3 regions of the Mesorhizobium sp. ISC11 genome follow, and region 1 is predicted to be linked to each of the others. Evidence: riboswitches for the same ligand, from Rfam matches in the RefSeq annotation. Region 1 holds a riboswitch; each other region holds the start of a gene.

Region 1 (3,267 bases):
ATGTCGAGCAACTCGGCGAGGTGCAGCTTGTCTATGTCGACATCGGCCGCGCCGATCTGCCGCTGGTGACCAAGCTGCCCGGCAATGTCGAGGTCAAGCGCGGCTCGACATTGCGGCTGAGCGCCAATGGCGAGGACCTGCATATCTTCGACGCGGATGGACGTTCTTTCGCGTTGCATGAAGTGGAAGCAAAGGCGGCTTAACCGCAATTACCGTGTCAGGCACAAAAAGAGCGGCGGGCCGGGCCCGCCGCTCTTTGACTTGGAGATCGACTTCGGTTGTTAGTTGTTGCCGAAGAGGTTGCGGTCGGCACCTTGCGGAGCAGACTTCTGGGTGGTGTCACCCGACGAGTTCAGCAGCTTGTAAACCGGCGAACCGGTGTTGCGTACCGAAGAGGTGCGCGTGCTGTCGACCGAAGTCGTGGCGGCAGGCTGATTGGCACCATTGGAGCCAAAGTTGTCGCTGCCGGCGAAGGCACTGCCGGTGATGGCCAGAACGGCGGCGGCAGCAATAAGGATCTTGTTCATTTTAGTCTCCCGAATTCTGGATTTCGCCAGGACGGCAGACACAGCTGCCGTCGGTTGCGAAATTGGTTGTTAGCGACCGAAGAGGTTACGGTCGCTGCCCTGAGCGGGCGTCTGGGCAGCCGGTTCCGAGGTCTTGGTGGAAGCCGTGTACGACTGGTCCACAGCGGCGGCAGGCTGGTTGGGGCCGTTCGAACCGTAGTTGTCGCTGCCCGCGAAAGCGCTGCCGGTGATGGCCAGAACGGCGGCGGCAGCAATGAGGATCTTGTTCATCTTGAATACTCCTGAATGTCTGGATTTCGCCACGGCGGCGGGCGAGCCCGCCGTCGACCGGGAAACTGGGAATCGGCTGTTAGTTGTTGCCGAAGAGGTTGCGGTCAGCACCCTGGGCAGGCGCCTGAGCAGCCGGTTCCGACTTCTTGGTCGAAGCGGTGTACGAGCTGTCGACAGCAGTGGCTGCCGCGGCGTTGGAACCGTAGTGGTCGCTACCAGCGAAGGCGCTGCCGGAAATGGCCAGAAGGGCTGCGGCAGTGAGAATGATCTTTTTCATTTTTGGTACTCCAGTATCGTCTTTTTTCCGTCCGTCTAGCGGCGTGTCTTGGAAATGAAATCGCGTCGTTCGGACAGCCCCGATGTGGGAGGGCAAGGTCCTCTTTTCCAATCACGAAGTTGTTCCGTGTGGACCATGAATCCACACCTTGAAATTGTGCCAATGGAATCTAGGGATGCATTTTTCTTCTTCATATCAGTGTGTTAGGTGTAGCCACCTGATGGATCACTGACTGTTTCAGAGGCCCAGCGTTCACACCGTCCTGCACGCACCGTCAACAGAAACGAACCGTTCGGTTCGATTTTAGGGCGAGCTAATAGTCACTTTTCGAAACCATTAACCTTTTTTGACCCCCGCGAAGGGTCGGATTCGGGAAGATCGCAGCCGGCAAATGGCCGCCCGGGAGGTGAGATCTCGGCCCACGACGATCTGCAGTAGCGTTTCGCATGCCGTGTCGCGCCGCATGGATACGATGTCGTTTTCATGCCGACGGCGCGCCCGCGATCGTGGTTAGATCATACCATCTCAGGTGCCGCTTCGTGACGACGAGGCGGAGAATTGGGAAGCCGGTCAGAATCCGGCGCTGCCCCCGCAACGGTGGTGGAGTTCAAGTCGCAACGGGAGACCACTGGGCAACCGCCTGGGAAGGTGTCGCGATGGTCCGCAAGGACAACTCCAGAGCCCGGAAACCAGCCCGAGATTTTTAGACTCGACTGATCGCGGTGGGCGGTCAAGAGGTGGATAGCGCATGTCCGGCACACAGCCGGCCTGCGTTTCAATCCTTCCTCCGTCACCACCAGTTCAGTCCTTAGGAACGAGGACAGGACATGGATATCCGCAACGACATGCTGAGGCTCCTGAAGGGGCGCCGGCAAGGCTTTTCGCTGGAGCAGCCCTTCTACACCGATCCGGACTACTTCAAGCTCGACATGGAGCTGATCTGGTATCGCGACTGGCTGTTCATCGGCCATGATTGCGAACTGCCGAAGCCGGGCAGCTACATCACCGTGCAGGTCGGCGACTATCCGGTCGTCCTTGTCCGCGACCAGCACGGCAAGATCAACGCCTTCCACAATTCCTGCCGCCATCGCGGCAGCCGCGTGTGCAACACGGAGAAGGGTACCGCGGCAAAGCTCGTCTGCCCGTATCATCAGTGGACCTACGAGCTGGACGGCCGCCTGCTGTTTGCCCGCCAGATGGCCGACGGTTTCGACAAGAGTGATTTCGGCCTGAAGCCGGTCGCCTGCGAGAGCGTCGGCGGCTACATCTTCATCTGCCTGGCCAAGGAACCGGCAGATTTCGCGCCGATGCGGGCGATGATCGAACCCTATCTTTTGCCGCACCGGCTGCGTGAAGCAAAGATCGCCTTCGAGAGCACGATCGTCGAGAAGGGCAACTGGAAGCTGGTCTGGGAAAACAACCGCGAGTGCTACCACTGCGCCGCCAATCATCCCGAGTTGTGCAAGACCTTCCCCGAGGCTCCAACCGTAACCGGCGTCCATGGCGCCGACAGCGACCCTGAAATGGTCGCACACTGGGCCAGATGCGAGGCATCAGGCTTGCCGAGCAAATTCCGCATCGATCCGGCAGGGCAGTACCGCGCCACCCGCGCGCCCTTGCTGCGCGATGCCGTCAGCTACACCATGACGGGAAAACGGGCGGTCCAGAAGAACCTGTCCGACAGCGTTTCAACCGACCGCATCGGCTCCTTGCTGCTCTATCACTATCCGACGACCTGGAACCATATCCTCGGCGACCACGCCGTTACCTTCCGCGTGCTGCCGATCAGTGCCACGGAAACCGCGGTGACCACGAAATGGCTCGTCCACAAGGATGCGGTCGAAGGCGTCGACTACGACCTCGCTGAGCTCACCCATGTCTGGACCGAGACCAACGACCAGGACCGCCGCATCGTCGAGGAAAACGCCTTCGGCATCCTGTCGCCTGCCTATGAACCAGGCCCCTATTCGGAGCTGCATGAGGGCGGCGTGATCCAGTTCGTCGAGTGGTACGCGTCGTTCATCGGGCCGCGCCTTGCCGAAGGCGGCCGGCCGGCCCTGCGCAGCGTCGCCTAGCCAGGGGATAAGAGGATGAATGCGATGACGGACCTTGGCCTCTATCGCCATCTCGACCAGATGACGCCCTGGAACGACAGGCTGCAGGTGCTGGAAGTGATCGGCGTCAGCGACGAAG
Region 2 (3,267 bases), 1.7 Mb from region 1:
CATGGCCAACGCAAATGCCGGATGGCGCAAGCTCAAAATGCTTCCGGGTGCATGGCCTTGGCGATCTTGTCGATCGCTTCGATGTTGGCGGGTCCAGGCGTCAGCTCGGCGTAGCGGAGGGCAACGAAGCGCTCGTTCTTGACCGCGTCGGTCTCCTTCATGGCCGGATGCGCCTTCAGGAAGTCGAGCAGCTTCTTGTAGCCGCCACCGTCCTGGTAATCGAGCAGGATGAGGAATTGCGGATTGCGCGACGCCACCGTTTCCCAATCCGTGTTGCCCCAGCTGGTGTCCATGTCAGCCATGATGTTGTCGCCGCCGGCGGCAGTGATCATGGCGCTGGGGATGGCGAACTTGCCTGCGGTGAACGGCTTGTCCTCGCCGGAATCGTAGAGGAACACCCGCGTGCCCTTGGCGCTGCCGACCTTGGCGGTGATGTCGGCGAGCTGCGCCTTCCAGCCAGAGACAAGCTTTTCCGCCTCTGTCTCCTTGCCGAAGATCTTGCCCAGCTTTTCGACGTCGCCATAGAGCAGGTCCATCGAGGCGGCGGGGCGGCTCTTGTCGAGATGGACGCAGCTTTCCGTCAGCACCAGCGTCTTGATGCCGTGCGGGGCAAGCGTGTCGGGCGTCACCTCGCCACCCGGCTTCATGCCGTAGTACCAGCCGGCGAAGAAGAAATCCGGCTCCACGGCCACGAGGTTTTCGAGCGTCGGATATTTCGGCGCCAGCTCCGGGATCGAACCCTGCTCTGCCTTGAATTCGGAACCGACCTTGTACCATCCGGTGATGCCCGTCAGGCCGACGATTGACGGCTGCAATTTCAGCGCGAAAGCCATCTCGGCCATGTTCAGATCATGGATGACAGCGCGCTTCGGCGGCGCGTCGAAGGTCAGCGGCTTGCCGCAGCTGTCGACGGTTACCGGGAAGGCGAAGGCGGTCGAGGTCAGCAGCGAGACGGCAAGCGAAAAAGCGAGGCGTTTCACGGGTATGCTCCTTGTGGGTGGGATCGGGTCGACTATGGAACGGCTTCAATCACGACGGCGGCGCGGCACGGTTCGGAACCTCGAACACCGTCAACTCTCGATCCTCGGTCGGATGGCGCAGGCGCAGCACATCGATGCCGAAAATCTCGCGGATCAGCTGTTGGGCCAGCGCTTCGCGCGGTGCGGCGAGCGCTTGCAGGCGGGCATGATTCATCACCGCAACCCTGGTGGCGAAGGGTGCTACCAGCGCCAGATCGTGCAGCACCGCGATCACCGTCATCTCGAAGCCTGCCACGAGATCGAGCAGTTCGCCGCGGGCGCGCGGGTCCAGATGGTTGGTCGGTTCGTCGAGGAACAGGATTTTGGGCTGCTGGGCGATGGCGCGCGCCAGTTGGGCGCGCTGGCGCTCGCCGCCCGACAGCGAGCCGACGGTGCGGCCAAGCAGCGGCAGCAGGCCGGTCCGGCGCAGCGCCTCGACGGCGATATCGCGTTCCTCGCGCCTGCGCCGCAGCCCGGCGTGCGGGACCCGGCCAAGCTCGACATAATCGATCACCGCCAGCCGCGGATCGGGCTGGTCGGTCTGGCCGACAACGGCGATATGCAACGCCCGCTCGGCGGCCGAAATCCTGTCCAGCCCGCGTCCGCCAAGCTTCACCTCGCCGGAACTTGGCCGCAGCATGCCCGACAGCATGCGCAGCAGCGTCGTCTTGCCGGCGCCGTTGGGACCGATGATGGCAAGGCGATCGCCAGCGGCCACCGAGAAGCTGACCGCCTGGACCAGATTCCGCCCATTCGCCATGGCACAGAGGTCATGGGCTTCGAGAAGCACTGCGCTCATCGGCTGCTGCCCGCCGGATTGCGGGGACGGCAAAGCGTGCGCATGGTGATGCGATGATCGATGGAGCCGTCCAACTTTCCGTCACTTTCCAAAACTGGCGACGGAAGGAAGCTGGCGAACCGGCCGACAAGACCGGGACTCGCGTTTCCTCCCGGCACACCCCGTCCGGTCAACTCAGTGATGGCAGGTCTCCTGGCTCGCGGGTCGTTGCGCCATCCTGCCTTCCCAGCCTTGCCGGCCAGTGGCATTCACGGATTTTGCTCGCCGCTTACAGTTGCGGGGGCAGCCACGGCCTCGACCTGAACAGGCCTCACCGTGTTCCCTTTTCACCCCTCGCCTTTCGGCTCGGGGACCATCACCACTTCAGCGTAGATTTCCACCAAACGCTTCGCAATGGATTTCTCGGACGAAGTGGTGGGCCAGCTAAGGGAAACAGGCATTGCACGCTCGCTTTATGTAATAACATAACATTCTTAGGAGATGACGCGGCCCGCTGTCAAGCGAAAGCCCATGGGATCGGCGCAGATTGCACGGAATGCGCAATTTCGATCAAACTGGCCGCGCCAGGAAACGCCAAGATGATCCGGCCAATGCGAAAAGGAGCCCCATGAACCCGACCGAGAAAGCGCTGTGGTTCGTCGAGAGCCATCTGCCGGAGGCGATCTCGCTTGACGATGTCGCGCAAAGCAGCGGCGTGTCGCGTTTTCATGTGACGCGCGCCTTCGGCGCCGCAACCGGCCGCTCGGTGATGGGTTACATGCGCTCACGCCGGCTGACCGAGGCGGCGCGCAAGCTGGCCGGCGGAGCGCCCGACATCCTCGCCGTCGCGCTCGACGCCGGCTACAACTCGCATGAGGCGTTCACCCGTGCCTTCCGCGATCAGTTCGGCACCACGCCGGAACTGGTGCGCGCGCAAGGCTCGACCAACAACCTCGACCTCGTGGAGCCGATCCTGATGGACCAGTCCTTCCTCACCAATCTCGAACCACCGCGCTTCGAGACCAGCCGGCCGTTCCTGATCGCCGGCCTCGGCGAACGCTACAGCTGTGAAACCAGCGCCGGGATTCCGATGCAGTGGCAGCGTTTTGCACCCTATATCGGCAACATCCCCGGCGAGATCTCAGGCGTTTTCTACGGCGTGTGCCTTAACGGCGACGACGCGGGCAATTTCGACTATGTCGTCGGCGTCGAAGTGTCCGGCTTTGCGGATCTGCCGAAGGACTTCTATCGGGTGCGGGTGCCGGCGCAGAAATATGCGGTGTTCTCGCACCGCGAGCACATCTCATCCATCCGCCGGACGATCAACACGATCTGGAACAGTTGGCTGCCCGACTCCGGTCACGAAATCGCGGATGCACCGGAATTCGAGCGCTATGGACCGGAGTTCGATGCCCACAGCGGCAATGGCGGGCTGGAGATCTGGGTACCGGTGAAGGCGTAGCTCGATCA
Region 3 (3,267 bases), 3.3 Mb from region 1:
GAAACCGCACTCGTAGGCGGAAAGCTTTTCGGGATCGGGATTGCGGTAGGCCACCAGGAAGGGCGCGGCCAGCAGCGCCAGGCCGACAACCAGCGCCACGCCTATGAACAGGACGATGGGCAGGTATGAGCTCAAGAGTGCGTTCATGCTCGGCTTTCCGTTGGCGCCAATCCACGTTGATTACAGCACCGGACCCTAATGCGGAAGCGTGACAGTTTAACCGCTGAACCGTTTTAAGGGCCTATGCTGCAACGCGGCGAGGGTTAGCGCAGCACTTCCAGCGAAGCAAGTCAAACCTTGTTCAAAACATCGACCTGGACGGCATATCGCGGCAAACTGGTCCGATCCGCTCCTGTTTGATTTCCTTCGCTTTTTACTCCACTTTTCTCTCCTGACATGGATGCCGCCAAAACCCTGCTAGCATGGGTTGGAATCAGCCATTCGACCCTCGGTCAAAACACGTCAAAGTGATACCTGCATGAAGGAAAAGATCTCGCTCCCGATGGCCCGGCGCATCGCCCTTGCCGCCCAGGGGTTCCTCGATCCTCGCCCGACCGGCACGCCCGACCGCCGGCATTTTGCCCGCACGCTCTCCCGCACCGGCCTGTTGCAGATCGATTCCGTCAGCGCGGTGGTGCGCGCTCATTATATGCCGCTCTATTCGCGCCTTGGCCCTTACCCGCTCGCTCTGCTCGACAACGCGGCCGTGACGCGCAAGCGCATGGTTTTCGAATATTGGGCGCACGAGGCCTCCTTCCTGCCGGTCGAGACATACCCGCTGATGCGCTGGCGCATGCAGCGCGCCGAGCGGGGCGAGGAAATGTATCTAGGTCTCGCCAAATGGGGCCGCGAGCACGCCGCCTACATCGAAGAGATCTACCGCGAGGTCGCCGAGCGCGGCCCGATCGCCGCTTCCGCGCTGGAGGGCCAGAAAGGTTCGGGCGGCTGGTGGGGCTGGAGCCATGCCAAACACGCCTTCGAATGGCTGTTCTGGGCCGGCCGCATCACCACGGCGCACCGCCGCGGTTTCGAGCGCTTCTATGACCTGCCCGAGCGCGTGCTGCCGCAGGCGATCCTCGATCTGCCGGTGCCGACGCCTGAGGACGCGCACCGCGAATTGCTGCGCATTTCCGCCCGCGCCCACGGCGTGGCGACTTCAGGCGATTTGCGCGATTATTTCCGCCTGTCGCCGGCCGATATGAAAGGCCGGCTGGAGGAACTGGTTGAAACGGGCGAGTTGCTGCCGGTGCGCGTCGAAGGCTGGGACAAGCCCGCCTATCTTCATAAAGACGCGCGTCTGCCGCGCAAGATCGAGGCCCGCGCCCTGCTGGCGCCGTTCGATCCTGTCGTCTTCGAACGCTCGCGCACAGAGCGGCTGTTCGACTTCCACTACCGCATCGAGATCTACACGCCGGCCGACAAGCGGCAATACGGCTATTATGTCCTGCCGTTCCTGCTCGGCGACAGGATCGTGGCACGCGTCGACCTCAAGGCCGACCGTCCGGCCAGCATACTGCGGGTCCATGCGGCCTATGCCGAGCCCGGTGCGCCGCCTGAAACCGCTGCGGAGCTGTTCGAGGAACTGAAGCAGATGCAGGGCTGGCTCGGGCTCGAACGCATCGAAGTGACGCCTGCCGGGGATTTGGGTCCGGCGCTGGCCGACATAGCCGTGTCGTAAGCTCGCGTTGACACCGCCGCCCGCAAAAGCCTAAATCCGGTTCCAGATGGTCCCTTGCCCGCAACGGCAAGGGCTAAGAGGGAATGCGGTGCGGGGCAAAATCCCAAATCCGCGGCTGTCCCCGCAACTGTAAGCGAAGAGCCAAGGCCGAAAACCACTGGGAATTCCCGGGAAGGCGGCTACCCAAGGCGATGACTCGCGAGCCAGGAGACCTGCCGTCTGCGACTGTAGAATCCGATCGCCCGGCGGGTTTCCGGGCAAGGAGCCCGATCTTTGGACCACGACAGCAGTTTTTCGGCTGGCACAGCGGATATTTCCGGCCATGATGATGCCTTGGCCGGCGTCACCATCATCGTCTGCGGCTCCTGCCGCAATGAGACCGGCTCCGACGCTCATCCCCGCGCCGGCGAGTTGCTGACGGACGACACGCGCCGCGCCGCCGCTGGCGACGATATCCGCATCCGCAGCGTCGAATGCCTTGGCAATTGCAAGCGGCGCCTCAGCGCCGCGATCCTGCGCGACGGCTGCTGGAGCTATGTCTTCGGCGACCTGACCGCGACCAGCGGCGCCGACCTCGTGACAGGCGCAAAGCTCTTCGCCACCTCGAAAGATGGCCTGATCCCGTGGCGTGGCCGCCCCGATAGCCTCAAGCGCGGCCTCGTGGCCCGCATTCCACCCATCGACATGCTGAAGGATTGACCATGACCACTTCCGTATCCCGCGTTCCCTGCACCGTCGTCACCGGCTTCCTCGGCGCCGGCAAGACGACGCTGGTCCGCCATCTCCTGGAAAACGCCGGCGGCAAGCGCATCGCCATCATCGTCAACGAATTCGGCGACATCGGCATCGATGGCGAGATCCTCAAGGGATGCGGTATCGACACCTGCCCCGAGGAAAACATCGTAGAACTGGCCAATGGCTGTATCTGCTGCACTGTCGCCGATGATTTCGTCCCGGCGCTCGACCAAATCCTGTCGCTGACGCCGAAGGTCGACCATATCCTGATCGAAACCTCGGGCCTGGCACTGCCCAAGCCGCTGGTCCAGGCCTTTCAGTGGCCGAGCGTGAAAAGCCGGGTGACCGTCGATGGCGTCATCGCCGTGGTCGACGGACCGGCATTGGCCGAAGGCCGCGTCGCCAACGACATGGAGGCCCTCCAGGCGCAGCGCGCCGGGGACGAGACGCTCGACCACGACGATCCGGTGGAAGAACTGTTCGAGGACCAGATCGCCTGCGCCGACCTGATCATCCTGTCGAAGAGCGACCTGATGGACGCCGCCGGCACCGCCCGCGCCAATGCCATCATTGGCGAACACTCCGCCCGCGCGGTGAAGATTGTGCCGACCTCGCATGGCAAGGTCGATCCCTCGGTGCTGCTCGGGCTCGGTCTCGCCGTCGAGGACGACATCGAAAACCGCAAGTCCCATCATGACGGCGCATTCGACCACGAGCATGACGACTTCGACACGTTCATCGTCGACATTGCCTCGATCGCCAATCCGGACGAGCTGGCAAAGCGTGTCGCCACGGTCGCCGAAGAAGAGAACGTGCTGCGCGTAAAAGGCTTCGTCGAGGTCGGCGGCAAGCCG

What was found. Region 1 has a riboswitch for cobalamin ahead of RPF88_RS20535 (aromatic ring-hydroxylating oxygenase subunit alpha). Riboswitches for the same ligand answer to the same signal wherever they lie in the genome.
Region 2: linked by a shared signal. The riboswitch ahead of RPF88_RS12450 (ABC transporter ATP-binding protein) and the one ahead of RPF88_RS20535 (aromatic ring-hydroxylating oxygenase subunit alpha) in region 1 are both predicted to bind cobalamin.
Region 3: linked by a shared signal. The riboswitch ahead of RPF88_RS04580 (DUF1636 family protein) and the one ahead of RPF88_RS20535 (aromatic ring-hydroxylating oxygenase subunit alpha) in region 1 are both predicted to bind cobalamin.

Annotation. Positions count from the first base shown of each region.
Region 1 is NZ_JAVSPW010000001.1:4,235,086-4,238,352, forward strand. Features, by position in the region: gene RPF88_RS20515 (ABC transporter ATP-binding protein) at 1-203, shown strand, start outside; gene RPF88_RS20520 (DUF680 domain-containing protein) at 282-527, opposite strand; gene RPF88_RS20525 (DUF680 domain-containing protein) at 597-797, opposite strand; gene RPF88_RS20530 (DUF680 domain-containing protein) at 877-1,074, opposite strand; cobalamin riboswitch at 1,585-1,786, shown strand; gene RPF88_RS20535 (aromatic ring-hydroxylating oxygenase subunit alpha) at 1,902-3,149, shown strand; gene RPF88_RS20540 (hybrid-cluster NAD(P)-dependent oxidoreductase) at 3,174-3,267, shown strand, end outside.
Region 2 is NZ_JAVSPW010000001.1:2,491,184-2,494,450, forward strand. Features, by position in the region: gene RPF88_RS12440 (FecCD family ABC transporter permease) at 1-3, opposite strand, end outside; gene RPF88_RS12445 (ABC transporter substrate-binding protein) at 33-980, opposite strand; gene RPF88_RS12450 (ABC transporter ATP-binding protein) at 1,030-1,818, opposite strand; cobalamin riboswitch at 1,984-2,190, opposite strand; gene RPF88_RS12455 (AraC family transcriptional regulator) at 2,426-3,259, shown strand; gene RPF88_RS12460 (alanine racemase) at 3,265-3,267, opposite strand, start outside.
Region 3 is NZ_JAVSPW010000001.1:910,540-913,806, reverse strand. Features, by position in the region: gene RPF88_RS04590 (NADH-quinone oxidoreductase subunit A) at 1-147, opposite strand, end outside; gene RPF88_RS04585 (winged helix-turn-helix domain-containing protein) at 479-1,678, shown strand; cobalamin riboswitch at 1,709-1,912, shown strand; gene RPF88_RS04580 (DUF1636 family protein) at 1,952-2,377, shown strand; gene cobW (cobalamin biosynthesis protein CobW) at 2,380-3,267, shown strand, end outside.